DNA from 2 places in the Stenotrophomonas sp. STEN008 genome. Region 2 is predicted to be linked to the other one. Evidence: riboswitches for the same ligand, from Rfam matches in the RefSeq annotation. Region 2 holds a riboswitch; the other holds the start of a gene.

Region 1 (7,488 bases), on a different contig from region 2:
GGCCGACGGCGGTGGCGCTGATGCCAAGGCTGCGGGCCGCAGCGGCAATACTGCCGGTGTCTGCGGTGCGGGTGAAGCTGCGGATCAGCTGCAACAGGTTCATGACCCGCCAGCGTGCCACGAAAGCCCGCCACGATCACTTGGAACTGTCCGAAGTGGTTCGTTGCATCGGTGACAATGGATCACGCGGGCGGGGTGCTGCCCTACACTTGCAGGATGCGACCCGATTCCATCCTCACCCTGTCCTGCCCCGACCGTACCGGCATCGTCTACCGCGTGTCGGGCCTGTTGTTCGATCATGGCTGCAACATCCTCGACGCCCAGCAGTTCGGCGACGAGGAAAGCGGCCGGTTCTTCCTGCGCGTGCATTTCGACCGCGACGCCAGCCTGCCCCTGGACACGGTACATGCGTCCATGGCAGCACTGGCCCGCGAGTTCGACATGGACTGGCAGCTGCAGGACGGTCGGCGTCGTGCGCGCCTGCTGGTGCTGGTCAGCAAGCAGGGGCACTGCCTGAATGACCTGCTGTTCCGTGCGCACAGCGGGCAGCTGAAAGTGGATATCGCGGCAGTGGTGTCCAACCATGCCGATTTCGCACCGCTGGCTGCGTCCTACGGCGTGCCGTTCCACCATCTGCCGGTGAACGCGGATACGCGTGCGGTGCAGGAACAGCAGATCATCGATCTGGTCGAACACGAGCGTATCGACCTGGTGGTGCTGGCGCGCTACATGCAGATTCTTTCACCCACCCTGTGCCGCGCGCTGGCCGGCCGGGCGATCAACATCCATCACAGCTTCCTGCCCAGCTTCAAGGGCGCGCAGCCCTATCACCAGGCGCACGCGCGCGGGGTCAAGATCATCGGCGCCACCGCGCACTATGTCACCGAGGATCTGGACGAAGGTCCGATCATCGAACAGGACGTGGCCCGGGTCGATCATGCGATGACGCCGCGCGACCTGGTACGCCTGGGCAGCGATACCGAATCGCAGGTGCTGGCGCGTGCCGTGCGCCGCCATGTGGAGCACCGCATCCTGCTCAACGGGCACCGCACGGTGGTGTTCCGCTGATACCTGCCCGGCCGGACGTGCGTCAGAGGATCCCGATCCCCGCAGTGCCCAGTGCTTCGCGCACCATCCCGTCGTTGGCCTCGGTCACCGGCCGGGTCAGGTCCCAGAGGAATTTCACCCTGAAGCGGGACGTGGCTGCGTCCTGCGCGCTCCACAGCACGCAGTAGTCGCGGGCCAGGCCACAGACGTGCACCTCGTCGATGCCGCGCTCATGCAGCCAGCCGGCCAGGCCGGTGGCGGGGCGCCCGCCATCGGGGCCGTGGTTCTCGCGGAAGGCGCTGTAGGAATCCACCTGCTGGCGGGTGCCCTTGCGCAGGATCAGGTCGGCCATGTTCCAGTCCACCTGCGGATGCAGGGCGGCACCGGCGCTGCCCTGCACGCAGTGGTCCGGCCACAGGGTCTGCGGTTGCGCATGCAGCAGGATCGTTTCGAACGGACGATGGCCGGGGTGCTGGCTGGCGAACGAAGCATGGTCCGCGGGATGCCAGTCCTGGGTGGCCACTACGGTGCGGTAGCGGCGCTGCGCCAGCAGCTGCGCGATCGGCGCGACCAGCGCATCGCCGCGGTCACAGGCCAGCGCGCCACCGGGCATGAAGTCCGGCTGCAGATCGATCACCAGCAGGGCGACAGTGGCGGGCAGGGTGAGCATGGACGTTCCAGCGCGGCGGAAGAGGCGACCAGCGTGGCCGCCCCCTCGCCACACGTCAATCGCCCTGCGGCGTTTCGTTGTCCTGGTCGTAATACAGCAGCCCGATCCGGATCCGCTCGCGGCCGGTCTCCCGGCGGTGCCGGTTGGCATCGCGCAGCGAGTACACGCAGCCACAGTACTCCTGCTGGTAGAACCGCTCGCGCTTGCTGATCTCGATCATGCGGCTGGCACCACCGCCCTTGCGCCAGTTGTAATCCCAGTACTGCAGGCCCTCGTAGCGCGCCGCGGCGCGGATGCCGCAGTCATTGATCTGCGCCATGTTCTTCCAGCGCGAGATGCCCAGCGACGAGCTGATGGTGTCGTAGCCGTGCTCATGCGCGTACAGCGCCGTGCGCTCGAAGCGCATGTCGAAGCACATCGTGCAGCGGATGCCGCGCTCGGGTTCGTTCTCCATGCCGCGCGCGCGGCTGAACCAGTTGTCGGTGTCGTAGTCGCAGTCGATGAAGGGGACGCCATGCTGCTCGGCGAAGCGGATGTTCTCCTGCTTGCGGAGCTCGTATTCCTTCACCGGATGGATGTTGGGGTTGTAGAAGAAGATCGCGTAGTCGATCCCGGAGGCGGTGATCGCCTCCATCACTTCGCCGGAGCAGGGCGCACAGCACGAATGCAGCAGCAGGCGCTTGCCGTCGGCGGGCAGGGACAGGGTGGGGCGTTGGAGCTCGGTCATCATCAGGTACCGCACGGACCGCCGGCAACGGCGGCGGCCCGTGCATCGGGGTGGAGAGACAGGTCAGGCGACGCGGGCGTCGGCGTGCTCGGCACGCAGTTCCACTGCGGCGGCAACCAGTGCCTGCAGTGCAGCGCGGGTTTCCGGCCAGCCACGGGTCTTCAGCCCGCAGTCCGGGTTGACCCACAGCTGCTCCGGCTTCAGCACGGCCAGCGCCTTACGCAGCAGGTCCACCATCTCCGCCTTGTCCGGCACGCGGGGGGAGTGGATGTCATACACGCCCGGGCCGATCTCGTTGGGATAGTTGAACTTCACGAAGGCATCCAGCAGTTCCATGCGCGAGCGTGAGGTCTCGATCGAGATCACGTCCGCGTCCATCGCTGCGACCGAGTGGATGATGTCGTTGAACTCCGAATAGCACATGTGGGTGTGGATCTGGGTGGCATCGCGCACGCCGCTGGTACTGATGCGGAACGATTCCACCGCCCAGTCCAGGTAGGCGCGCCAGTGGGCGCGGCGCAACGGCAACCCCTCGCGGATGGCCGGCTCGTCCACCTGGATCACGCCGATGCCGGCTGCTTCCAGGTCCTGCACTTCGTCCCGCAGGGCCAGCGCGATCTGCCGGCAGGTCACATCGCGTTCCTGGTCGTCGCGCACGAACGACCACTGCAGTACCGTCACCGGACCGGTCAGCATGCCCTTCATCGGCTTGTCGGTGAGCGATTGCGCGTAACTGGACCAGCGCACCGTCATCGGCTGCGGGCGGCTGACGTCGCCGAAGATCACCGGCGGTTTGACGCAGCGCGAGCCATAGCTCTGCACCCAGCCGTTGCCGGTGAAGGCGAAGCCTTCCAGCTGCTCGCCGAAGTACTCGACCATGTCGTTGCGCTCGAACTCGCCGTGGACCAGCACGTCCAGGCCCAGCGCTTCCTGCACGCGTACCGCATGCGCGGTCTGCTGTTCCAGGAAGGCCTCGTACTCGGCCAGGCCCAGCTTGCCGGACTTGTGCCGGGCGCGTGCCTCGCGCACCTCCAGCGTCTGCGGGAAGGAACCGATCGTGGTGGTGGGCAGCAGCGGCAGCTGCAGCGCCGCATGCTGTGCGATGCGGCGCTGCGGGTAGGCGGTGTGCCGCTGCGCATCGGCCACGGTCAGCGCGGCTAGGCGTGCGGCCACGGCCGGGTTGTGCACGCGTGGCGAGCGACGACGCCCCTCCAGTGCAGCGCGGTTGGCAGCCAGGCCTGCTTCCGCATCCGCCCTGCCATCGAGCGCGTCGGCCAGCAGGCGCAGTTCCTGAAGCTTCTGCCGGGAGAACGCCAGCCAGCCCTTCAGTTCGTCATCAAGCTTCTTTTCCAGCGCAAGATCCACGGGCGTGTGCAGCAGGGAACAGGACGGTGCCAGCCAGAGCCGGTCGGCGCCGCGGTCCACCTGGGCAAACCGGGCCAGGATCAGTGCGTTGTCCAGATGGGTGCGCCAGATGTTGCGGCCGTTGACCAGGCCGGCCGACAGCACGCGCTCGGCCGGCAGCGCCTTCAACACGGCGTCCAGCTGCTCCGGCGCGCGCACCAGGTCCACGTGCAGTCCGTCCACCGGCAGGCCGGTGGCCAACGCCAGGTTGTCCTCGAGCGCACCGAAATAGGTCGCGACCAGCAGTTTCGGACGCCGTGCCGTGGCCAACCGGGCATAGGCGCGCTCATAGGCTGCCTGCGCATCGGCGTCGAGATCCTGCACCAGCAGCGGCTCATCCAGCTGCACCCAATCCGCACCGGCGTCGGCCAGCTGGCCGAGCAGCTGCACATAGGCCGGCAGCAGGGCATCCAGCAGGTCCAGTGCGGCGCTGCCGTCGGTGGTCTTGGACAGCAGCAGGAAGCTCACCGGCCCCAGCAGCACCGGACGGGTGTGGATGCCCAGCGCCCTGGCCTCGTTGAACTCGGCCAGCGGCTTGTCACCGCGCAGGGCGAAGGCCTGGCCCGCGTGCAGTTCCGGCACCAGATAGTGATAGTTGGTGTCGAACCACTTGGTCATCTCCAGCGCGCGCAGGTCGATGCCATCGCGCTGCAGGCCACGGGCCGTGGCGAAGTAGGCGGCCAGTGGATCGTGCGCGGCCAGTTCGCGGTAGCGTTCGGGAATGGCATCGAACAGCCATGCGGTGTCGAGCACCTGGTCGTACAGGCTGAAGTCGTTGCTCGGCGGTACATCGACGCCGGCCTCGATCTGCAGCTGCCAGTGCCGGGCACGCAGCGCCGCGGCGGTGGCCTGCAGGGTGGCGGCGTCGTCCTCGCCGGCCCAGTGGCGTTCGAGCGCCCGCTTCAGTTCGCGCTTGGCGCCGATGCGGGGAAAGCCCAGGTTGGTAACAGTGGTCATTGCAGCGTGTCCTCATTGCATATCGGCATTGAGGAACGAAGGAACCGCAGGACGACGCGTGCCGTTGCCGGCCCACGGGCGTCTTGCCAGCGACCTTCGCCCCCGCGGGCGAACCGGATGCCGTGAAAAGGACGCACGTGGCCGCGCACCCTGCAGGCGCAGGACGACGACGGCCCCGGCAACCTCCCCGCGGAGATTCCAGGTCGAGTCAGGGGACGGTCGTGTCCCCCGGCCGGGGCCGGTATTCGGGCTGTTGGACGCGGGCCGCAGCCCACCTACTACCTGCCGCTTCCCAGGCGCGAGCCCAGTGCTGTTGGCAGGATTCGTTTCCATTCACCGCTGCGGGGCAGCTCCGGAATGGGCGCGCGAAGCGCCTTCACCGGATTCCCGTTTAAATTCATCCCTTCATTCGCATGAAGAGATGAATACCTTCGGCGTGCACAAGGTAGGCCGGTTGGCAGCAATGGTCAAGGCCCGGCATCACACCACCGGGATGTGGCACCTTTCTCAGGCCGTGAGAGGCCGGCTTGCGATACTGGGAACCGACGGACGGGAGGTGACGTGTGGCGGCGAAGTACTGCGATCTGGTCATGAAAGGTGGCATCACCAGCGGCATCGTGTACCCCAATGCGGTACTGGCGCTGGCGCGCGAGTATCGCTTCAAGAGCATCGGTGGCACCTCGGCAGGCGCCATCGCCGCCGCGGTGGCGGCGGCGGCGGCCTATGGTGATCGCCGCCAGCAGGCGGGCGAGTCGCTGCCCGGCGATGCCGGGTACGGTGGATTGTCGGCGGTGTCGGCGCAGCTGTCGCGGCGCGGGTTCATCTACGGTCTGTTCCAGCCGGCGCGCGGCGCGCGTGCAGCCTATCGGCTGCTGGTGGTGCTGACCGGCAATGCAGGCTGGCCCCGCAAGCAGCTGTGCCTGGCCATCGCCGTGTTCCAGATCGCGCCGCTGGAAGTGCTGGTGTCGCTGGCATTGCTGCTTGCGCTGGGCGCGTGGGGCGGCGGCTGGAGTGGAGTGGCGGCAACGTTGCTGCCGTCCCTGCTGTGCGCCTACGGCGCTGGCGTGGCCGGGGCCGCGCTGCGGGTCGCGCGGGTGGCACGACGCAATCTGCTGGGCCTGTGCAGCGGCCTCGGCAGCGACGCGCGCCGGCCGGCGTTGACGGAATGGCTGCACGGCTGCCTGCAGCAGCTGTCAGGCAAGCCGGCCGATGTGCCGCTTACCTTTGCCGACCTGCACGATGCGCCGCGCTATGCCGACGAGCCGGACAGCCCGCATGCCATCACCCTGCAGATGATCACCACCTGCGTATCGCACAACGAACCCCGCACGCTGCCGCTGGGCGGCGCGCAGTTCTGGTTCCTGCGCGAAGAGTTCGACCAGCTGTTCCCGGCCAGCGTGGTGCAGTGGCTGGTCAACCATGCGGGTCCGCCGCTGGGCGTGGATGGACGACTCTATTACCGCCTGCCGCAGGGGCCGCAGCTGCCGGTACTGGTGGCAACGCGGATGAGCCTGAGTTTCCCGTTGCTGATCAGCGCAGTGCCGCTGCATGAGCCCTCGCGCCGCGAGCGCCGCTGCGAGCCTGGAGCGACCGCCTCCGATCCGGAACACAACGTGGCCGACAGCATGGAGGGGCTGACCAGTGCCGGCCAGGCCTGCGGCCCGGTGATCACCGCCTTCCGGATCTGCTGGTTCTCCGATGGGGGCATCAGCAGCAACTTCCCGATCCATCTGTTCGACGCGGCGCTTCCGCGCTGGCCGACCTTCGCCATCAACCTGGTCTATCCACAGCATGCGGAGGAGGTCAGCTCCGGCGGCAATGCACGGCAGGCGCTGGAGCGATCGGTGTTCCTGCCCAGCGAAAACCGTCATGGCTGGCAACGCACCTACCAGTCCATCGCCGCGCCGGTGGCCGCCGGCGAGCTTGGCCGTTTCCTGTTCGCGGTGGTGGCAACCATGCAGAACTGGCGCGACCTGCTGCAGGCGCGTGCTCCGGGCTATCGCGACCGCATCGTGCACGTGACCCTGCAGGGTGATGAGGGCGGCATGAACCTGGACATGCCGCAGGAGGTACTGACCCGCATCGCCGACAAGGGCAGCCTGGCCGGTGCGCGCTTCTGCGCGTTCTCCTTCGAGAATCACTACTGGATCCGCTGGCGCAACCTGGCCTCGGCCTACCAGCGTTACACGCTGGAAGTGGCGCGTACCGACGATCCCGCGCAGCAGGTGCTGGCCTATCGGGCGGCGTACACGATGGTGGCTGCCGGCGTGCCGTCGCCACCGTCGTACAAGCTGGGCTCGGAGGACAAGCGGCTGGCGTCACAGCAGTTGTGGGGGCTGATGGTGGAGCAGGGCCGCAGCTGGGAGGATCTCGGCCCGGACCTCACCGACGGCGCACCACGGCCGCTGCCGCAGATGAAGGTGACGCCGATCTACTGACCGCTGCCGCAGCCGATTGAACTGTTCCGGCGGGTGCCGACCTTGTCTGGTGGGTGCCCACCTTGGTCGGCACGATCTGATCCCTGCGGTGGCTCATCGCCAGGGTTCGTGTCGACCAAGGTCGACACCCACCAGGGCAATGCGTCGTTCTGACAGCTTGCGGAGATCTGTCGAAGGCGGGGTGGGTCCGGTTGCGGGGGCGTGAGCGCCATGGATGGCGCGACCGAGGCTACATGGACGTACTT
Region 2 (7,488 bases):
TGCACACCCCCGAGTTCGCCTTCGAACGCGACCCGCGCAACGTCATGAAGGCCGTGCAGCAGTTGAAGGTCGACTATCCCGTCGCGCTGGACAACCAGTACGCGATCTGGCGTGCGTTCAACAACCGCTACTGGCCCGCCCACTACTTCGTCGATGCGCAGGGCAACATCCGCGGCCATCAGTTCGGCGAAGGCAACTATGCGCGTTCGGAGCAGGTGATCCGCCGCCTGCTGGCCGAAGCCGGCCAGACCCGGCTGCCACCGCCGGCCGATCCGGCCGCAGCGGACCTGAAGGGCGTGGCCGCGCAGGCGGACATGGGCAACCTGCGCTCGCCGGAGACCTACCTGGGGCATGCGCGCGCCGAGCAGTTCGCCTCGCCAGGCGGGCAACGTGCGGACACGGCATTCGACTACGCGCTGCCACCCGCGCTGGCGCTGAACCAGTGGGGCCTGTCCGGCCGCTGGATCATCGACGACGAGGCGGCACGGCTGCAGCAGCCCGGAGGACGCATCGCCTTCCAGTTCCATGCCCGCGATCTGCATCTGGTGCTCGCGCCACGCCAGGACGGCACGCCGGTGCGCTTCCGCGTCTGGCTGGATGGTCGGCCGTTGCCCGCGGCCGACGCCGGCAGCGACGTTGGCAGCGATGGCAGCGGCGTGATCGACGAACACCGTCTGTACCAGCTGGTGCGCCAGCGCGGCGCCGTCGCGCCACACCGCTTCGAGATCGAATTCCTCGATGCCGGCGCCCAGGCCTACGCCTTCACCTTCGGTTGATCCGGGAGGACACGATGAAGATTTCGTTCGAACAGGGGATCGCCGCCGGCATTGCCGGGCTGGTCGCTACCGCATTGATTGCCGGGGTACTGCTGGTTGATCACGGTGCCATCGCCGCGCCGCTCGAGCGCAGCGCACAGGTGCAGGTGTTGCCTGCGCCCGCCGGTGAAGCCGCATTCCGCGATGACGGCACGCACGCCAGCGTAGTGTTTGCCGGCGGCTGCTTCTGGGGCGTGCAGGGCGTGTTCCAGCACGTCAAGGGCGTGAGCAACGCAGTCTCGGGCTACGTCGGCGGCAGCGCGGCGGATGCGCGCTATGAGCGTGTCAGCAGCGGACGCACCGGCCACGCCGAGGCGGTGAAGGTCGACTACGACCCGCGCCAGGTGAGCTACGGCCAGCTGATGCAGGTGTTCTTCTCGGTGGTGCATGACCCGACCCAGCTCGACCGGCAAGGCCCGGACCATGGCAGCCAGTACCGCTCGGCGATCTTCGTCGATGATCCCCGCCAGCAGGCGGCCAGCCGTGCCTACATCACCCAGCTGGGCCAGGCCGGAAGCTATCGCGCGCCCATCGTCACCCAGGTGGGGAGCGGCCAGCGCTTCTATCCGGCCGAGAGCTACCACCAGAACTACATGAGCAACTATCCGCAGGCCGCCTATATCCGCTACTACGACGCTCCGAAGCTGGCAGCACTGGGCAGGCAGTTCCCTGCCCTGTATCGCCGGGATCCGGTGCTGGTGCCGATGCGTTGACTGCATGGTGCGCCGACCCATGCAAAAAAGGGGCGCGCGGCCATCCAGCCGCGCGCCCTTGAAATATCGGCGGGCACCGATCAGGCCCTGCCGACGAGGACATGCTAGGCTCGGAATCCTCATGGGTACAGCACCAGATGCGGCCGGAACCGATGGATACAGATCAACGCAGCAGCGCGTCCGCTCCTCGCTACCAGCGGCTGTCCGATGAGCTGGCCGAGGCCATCCAGGGAGGGCGCCTGCCGGTCGGCAGCCGCCTGCCATCGCTGCGGCAGATGGCAGCACAGCGTCAGCTCAGCCTCAATACGGTGATCGCCGCCTACCGCCAGCTGGAAGACGCCGGCCTGGTGGTTCCGCGGCCAAAGGCAGGTTTCGAAGTGGCGCCGCGACTGTCAGTGCCGCAACGGTCGCTGCGCGATACCCCGTCGGCCCCCACCGCGCCGTTGCAGCAGGTGCTGATGGCACGCGTGCTGGAGGCGCAACGCCGTTCCGGGGTGATGGACCTCGCCTTCGCCGGGCCACGCGGGCGCCAGTTCTATCCTGGCGCCCAACTGGCCCGGCACACCGCCCAGGTATTGCGCCACGGCCAGCAGACGGTCGAAACCTACGCACGCCCCAATGGCTCGCCGCGGCTGCTTGCGCAGATCGTGCGGCGCGGCCCGCGCATGGGCCTGCACACGCACAGCGATCGCCTGCTGCTGACCCACGGTGCGATGGAGGCGCTGCAGCTGGCACTGCGTGCGGTGACCCAGCCCGGCGATTCAGTGGGTATCGAAGCACCGTCGTACTTCAACCTGTATCCGCTGCTGGCCAACCTGGGCCTGCAGGCCATCGAACTGCCGACGCATCCGCAACAGGGCCTGGACGTCGATGCGTTGGAGGCGATGCTGGAGCACACACCGCTGGCCGCGCTGGTGCTGATGCCGACCGTGCACAATCCATTGGGCTGCACCATGCCGGTGGCGGCCAAGCAGCGTCTTGCCGAGCTGGTCAACGCGCGTCAGCTGCCGCTGATCGAGGATGCCGTGTACGCGGAACTGCAGTTCTGCGAGCCACCTGCGCCGCTGCTGAAGGCCTTTGACCGCGACGGCTGGGTGATGGTGGTCGGCGGTTTCTCGAAGACGCTGGCCCCGGACTATCGCATCGGCTGGCTCGACGGCGGGCGCTTCGCTGAACGCATCGCCCTGCTGAAGTTCCAGTCCACGGGCGGCGAGCCGCAGCTGCTGGGTGATGCCGTGGCCGCGTACCTGGAAGGGAGCGGATACGAACATCACCTGCACCGCATGCGGCGCCTGTATCGCGAGCAGGTGGGACGGCTGCGCCAGCTCGTGGCCGAGCATTTCCCGCCTGGCACACGCGCCACGGAACCACAGGGTGGCTTCCTGCTGTGGCTGGAACTGCCGGGCGTGGACACCCGCGCACTGTTCGAGCGGGCGCTGGAAGAGGGCATCGTGTTCATGCCCGGCCAGGTGTATTCGCGCGGTCCGCGCTACCGGCACTGCCTGCGGCTGTCGTGCTGCCAGACCTTCGACGCACGTTTCATCGCTGCCGTGGAGCGCCTGGGCGCCCTCGCGCGGGAGCTCGCGGCCGGTTGATCGCAGCGGGTCGCAGGCTCCGCTCTACGGGAACTCAGCCCTCATGCAGGTGCATCGCCAGGGCCTGAGCATCGGCGCCCGGCAGGTGCGGCAGCCGTCCCCAGCATGGCATCGGCAACCGCTGCACCAGCGTGGCCACGTTCTCGTCCTGGCGCTGCATGGCCGGATCGATGTGATTGCCGATCCAGCCCAGGCACTCCACGCCGCTGGCCTGCAAGGAGTGCGCGGTCAACCTCGCGTGGTTGACGCAGCCCAGCCGCAGGCCGACCACCAGCACGACCGGCAGACGCAGTGCCCGCACGATGTCGAGCTGGTCCAGGTGGACGGAGACCGGCGCCAGCCATCCCCCTACGCCTTCCACCACCACCACGTCGGCGGTGGCACGCAGGCGCTCGAACGCGGCGACGATCGGTGCCAGGGCGATGTCCACCCCGTCCTCGGCCGCCGCCAGTTCGGGAGCGATCGGCTGCCGCAGGGCATAGGGATTCACGTCGACGTATTCCGGCACCGGCCGACTGGCCGCCTGCAGCGCCAGCGCATCTCCGTTGCGCAGGCCCTTCCCCAGATCCTGGCTGCCACTGGCCACAGGCTTCATTCCGACCGCTCGCAGGCCACGCCGGCGCAGGGCGTGCAGCAGCGCGGTGCTGGCCGCCGTCTTGCCGATCTCGGTATCGGTGCCGGTGACGAACAGCGCGGATGGCAGGGCAGCGGGCAACGGCATCAAAGGCTCCAGCGGGGCAACAGAGCGTGCATTATCGCTGGCCCGGCACGCTTGCTAGACTGCGGTCATGTTCGCCAATGCCTCGCTTACCGGCAGCAAGCCGGAACAATACGCCCAGTTGCTTGAACAGGCCCGTGGCCTGGTCCATGGAGAGTCCGACCGCATCGCCAACGCGGCCAATCTCTCGGCGCTGGTCTTCCACGCCCTGCCCGACCTGAACTGGGTGGGTTTCTATCTCTACGATGGCCAGGAGCTGGTGGTCGGCCCGTTCCAGGGGCTGCCGGCCTGCGTGCGCATTCCGCTGGACAAGGGCGTGTGTGGTGCCGCGGCCCGCCAGCGCGTGACCCAGCGCGTCGACGATGTCGATGCCTTTCCGGGCCACATCGCCTGCGACTCGGCCTCCCGCTCGGAACTGGTCGTTCCGCTGCTGCGCGGCGATGAACTGATCGGAGTCTTCGACATCGACAGCCCGAAGACCGGTCGCTTCGATGCCGATGACCAGGCCGGACTGGAAGCCATCGCGCGCGTCTTCGTCGAGGCGCTGGGATGAGTGCGCCGAAGCTGCGCAACATCGGTCCGAAAAGTGCGGCGTGGCTGCGCCAGGTCGGTCTGCGCAGCCGTGAGGATCTGGCCGCCGTCGGCGCGGTGGGTGCCTTCGTCAAGGTCAAGCGCGCCGGCTTCAAGCCCAGCCTGAACCTGCTCTACTCGCTGGAAGGCGCCCTGCTGGACTGCCATTGGCAGGAACTGAGCGAGCCGCAGCGCGAGGCGCTGGTGCAGGACTACGAAGCGCGCATCGCCGCGCACCCGCTGAAGGCGGCCGGCCCGGCCTCGGGGCCGGTGCACGAGCAGCGATTCGACGCAGACGACGACGCAGAAGAGAACGTGGCCGGAAGCGCGGACGAGGACTGATCGGCGCCGGCCGGATCAGGGCTGCTGCAACTCCAGCAGCTCGCCCACCAGGCCTGCCTCGCCACGCTCCAGCCTGACCCGCAGGCGCGTACCGTGGTCGATGCGCAGCGCCCAGCACAGCGACATCGGCAGGCCGCAGACCTGTGACAGCACCATGCGCAGCGGGCCACCGTGGCTGACCACGACGGTCGGCAGCGGGTCGTCATCGTCGAGCAGGCGGTCGAGCGCACGCGCGATGCGCCGCTCGAAGTGCCCCCAGCTTTCGCCGTTGGGCGGCGGATACGCATGCGGATCAGCATGGAATGCCGCCAGCGCCTGCTCCGGCAGGTCGAACAGTGCCTGCCCGTCCCAGTCGCCGAAGTCGAGTTCTTCCCACTCCTCGTCTGCATCCACGTCCAGCCCGCGCGGGGTGGCCAGCGCCATCGCTGTGTGCAGTGACCGCAGGCGGGGCGAGCTGATCACCCGCTCCCAGGGCTGCGTGGCGTAGGCCTCCACCAGTTCCTGTGGCAGGCGGGCCAGCTGCGGTGGATCGCTGCGGCCATCGAGGTACTCGTCGCGACCGTTGCCGGCGTGGCGGACCAGGTCGAGGATCATGCATGCGTCCTGTGCAGGCAACGCGGGGACAGCGGAAAACGGGCGGACATCGGCAACGGCACCACGGGATCAAGCAGCAATTCTAGTGGCTGGGGATCATCAGCTCCACAGACATTGCCGCATATGCGCCGCACCGGGCATGCCGATGCCGTAGACTGCGCGCACTTCCAGGTGACCTGCGGCATGGCCGGCAGGTTGAAACGGGAAGCCGGTGACGCGTGAACCCACGCCATGCCGGCGCTGCCCCCGCAACGGTAAGCACGTCAGTTCCAGGCAACCGCCACTGTGCCAACAGCATGGGAAGGCGCCTGGACGGTGGCCTCGCGCCACCCGGCGGCAAGCCCGGAGACCGGCCCGGAAGCCTCAGGTCGCGATGCGGTGGGCATGGCGCTGGATGTCCGCAGCACTGCCTGCGGCATCGGCGCTTGCCTGCCTCCGCGGCTCCTCCCCTTCGCCACGCGGGCGTGCGTGGCACCTGGAGTCCCCCGATGAAGCTGCAGTCCCGATTGCTTTCCCTGGCCGTATTGGCCGCCCTGCCCGCATTGGCCCAGGCCGATGATGGCGCCCGCGCGCTCGATCCCATCCTGGTCACGGCCACCCGCACCCCCATCGCCCTGCAGGACAGCATCGCGCCTGCGCAGGTGATCGACCGGACGCAGATCGAGTCCAGCCAGGCCACTTCGCTGCAGGACCTGCTGCGTGGCCGCGCCGGCATCAACCTCACCAACGCCGGCGGCCTGGGCAAGCAGAGCTCGCTGTTCCTGCGCGGCACCAACTCCGGCCACACGGTGGTGCTGGTCGACGGCGTGCGCATCAACAGCGCCGATCTCGGCCTGGCGATGATCCAGGACCTGCCGCTGGCGCAGATCGAACGCGTGGAGATCGTGCGCGGCCCGCAGTCCAGCCTGTATGGCGCCGACGCCATCGGCGGTGTGATCCAGATCTTCACCCGCCGCAACCAGGGCGACTTCGCGCCACATCTGCAGCTGGGCGGGGGTAGCAATGGCCTGCGTGAGGCCAGCGGCGGCATCGGTGGCAGCAGCGAACGCGGCTGGTTCGGCGCCGACATCGCCTACCAGCATTCCGATGGCATCGATGCCTGCCGGGGCTCAGCCACGCTGTTCACCGGCTGCTTCGCCGACGAACCCGACCGCGACGGCTACCGCAACCTCTCCAAGAGCCTGCGCGGCGGCTACAACTTCAACGAGCAGTGGACGGTGGAGGGCAGCGCGCTGCGCGCCGACGGCCAGAACCACTACGACGGCTACTACAACTACTCCGAGACGCGCCAGCAGGTACTGTCCGGCAAGGTCCGCTACACGCCGGCCGAACGGCTGGTGCTGACCGCCAACGTCGGTCGCAGTGACAACGAATCGGACAACGTCGGCGCGGACGGCGTGCATGGCAGCGCGCAGACGCATCGTGACAGCGCGTCGCTGCAGGGCGACTTCGGCGTGGCCGAAGGCCAGCTGCTGAGTGCCGGTGTGGACTGGAGTGAGGACAACCTGGACGGCAGCAGTGCCGGCTATCGTGTCGACAGCCGTCGCAACACCGGTGTGTTCGTGCAGTACCAGGGGCGCTTCGGCCGGCACCAGTTGCAGGCCAGCGCGCGCAACGACGACAACCAGCAGTTCGGCAACCATGCCACCGGCAGCATCGGCTGGGCGATGGAGCTGGATCACGGCCTGCGCATCAACGCCAGCTACGGCACGGCCTTCAAGGCACCCACCTTCAGTGACCTGTATGACCCGTGGAGCGGCGTGCCGACACTGGATCCTGAGAAGTCGAAGAGCGCCAACCTGGGCATTTCGCGGCAGGGCCAGGGCTGGCGCTGGGGTCTGGATGTGTACGAGACCCGCATCGATGACCTGATCACCTACGATGCAGCGACCTTCAGGATGCAGCAGGTGGAGAAGGCGCGCATCCGTGGTGCCGAACTGACCGGCAGCGTCGTGCTGGCCGGCTTCGACATCGCTGCACAGCTGAGCTACACCGACCCGCGCAACCGCACGAACGGCAGCAGCCAGTTCGACAACTGGCTGCCGCGCCGTGCACAGCAGACGGCACGGCTGGATGTGGATCGCCGCTTCGGCGCATTCCGTGCCGGCCTGACCGTACAGGGTGCGGGCAAGCGCTATGAC

The links. A riboswitch is a leader RNA that binds a small molecule or an ion and turns the genes downstream of it on or off. The one in region 2 is predicted to bind cobalamin.
Region 1: another riboswitch for cobalamin. It lies ahead of metE (5-methyltetrahydropteroyltriglutamate--homocysteine S-methyltransferase); the one in region 2 lies ahead of btuB (TonB-dependent vitamin B12 receptor).

What each region holds. Positions count from the first base shown of each region.
Region 1 covers NZ_JBRRET010000057.1:11,887-19,374, forward strand. The annotation lists gene ACVOME_RS17705 (LysR family transcriptional regulator) at 1-103, opposite strand, end outside; gene purU (formyltetrahydrofolate deformylase) at 217-1,068, shown strand; gene pncA (bifunctional nicotinamidase/pyrazinamidase) at 1,091-1,717, opposite strand; gene ACVOME_RS17720 (epoxyqueuosine reductase QueH) at 1,773-2,444, opposite strand; gene metE (5-methyltetrahydropteroyltriglutamate--homocysteine S-methyltransferase) at 2,508-4,805, opposite strand; cobalamin riboswitch at 5,025-5,254, opposite strand; gene ACVOME_RS17730 (patatin-like phospholipase family protein) at 5,396-7,243, shown strand.
Region 2 covers NZ_JBRRET010000058.1:6,756-14,243, reverse strand. The annotation lists gene ACVOME_RS17805 (cytochrome c biogenesis protein DipZ) at 1-776, shown strand, start outside; gene msrA (peptide-methionine (S)-S-oxide reductase MsrA) at 791-1,528, shown strand; gene ACVOME_RS17795 (aminotransferase-like domain-containing protein) at 1,681-3,123, shown strand; gene bioD (dethiobiotin synthase) at 3,158-3,844, opposite strand; gene ACVOME_RS17785 (GAF domain-containing protein) at 3,912-4,394, shown strand; gene ACVOME_RS17780 (TfoX/Sxy family protein) at 4,391-4,753, shown strand; gene ACVOME_RS17775 (histidine phosphatase family protein) at 4,769-5,347, opposite strand; cobalamin riboswitch at 5,500-5,719, shown strand; gene btuB (TonB-dependent vitamin B12 receptor) at 5,836-7,488, shown strand, end outside.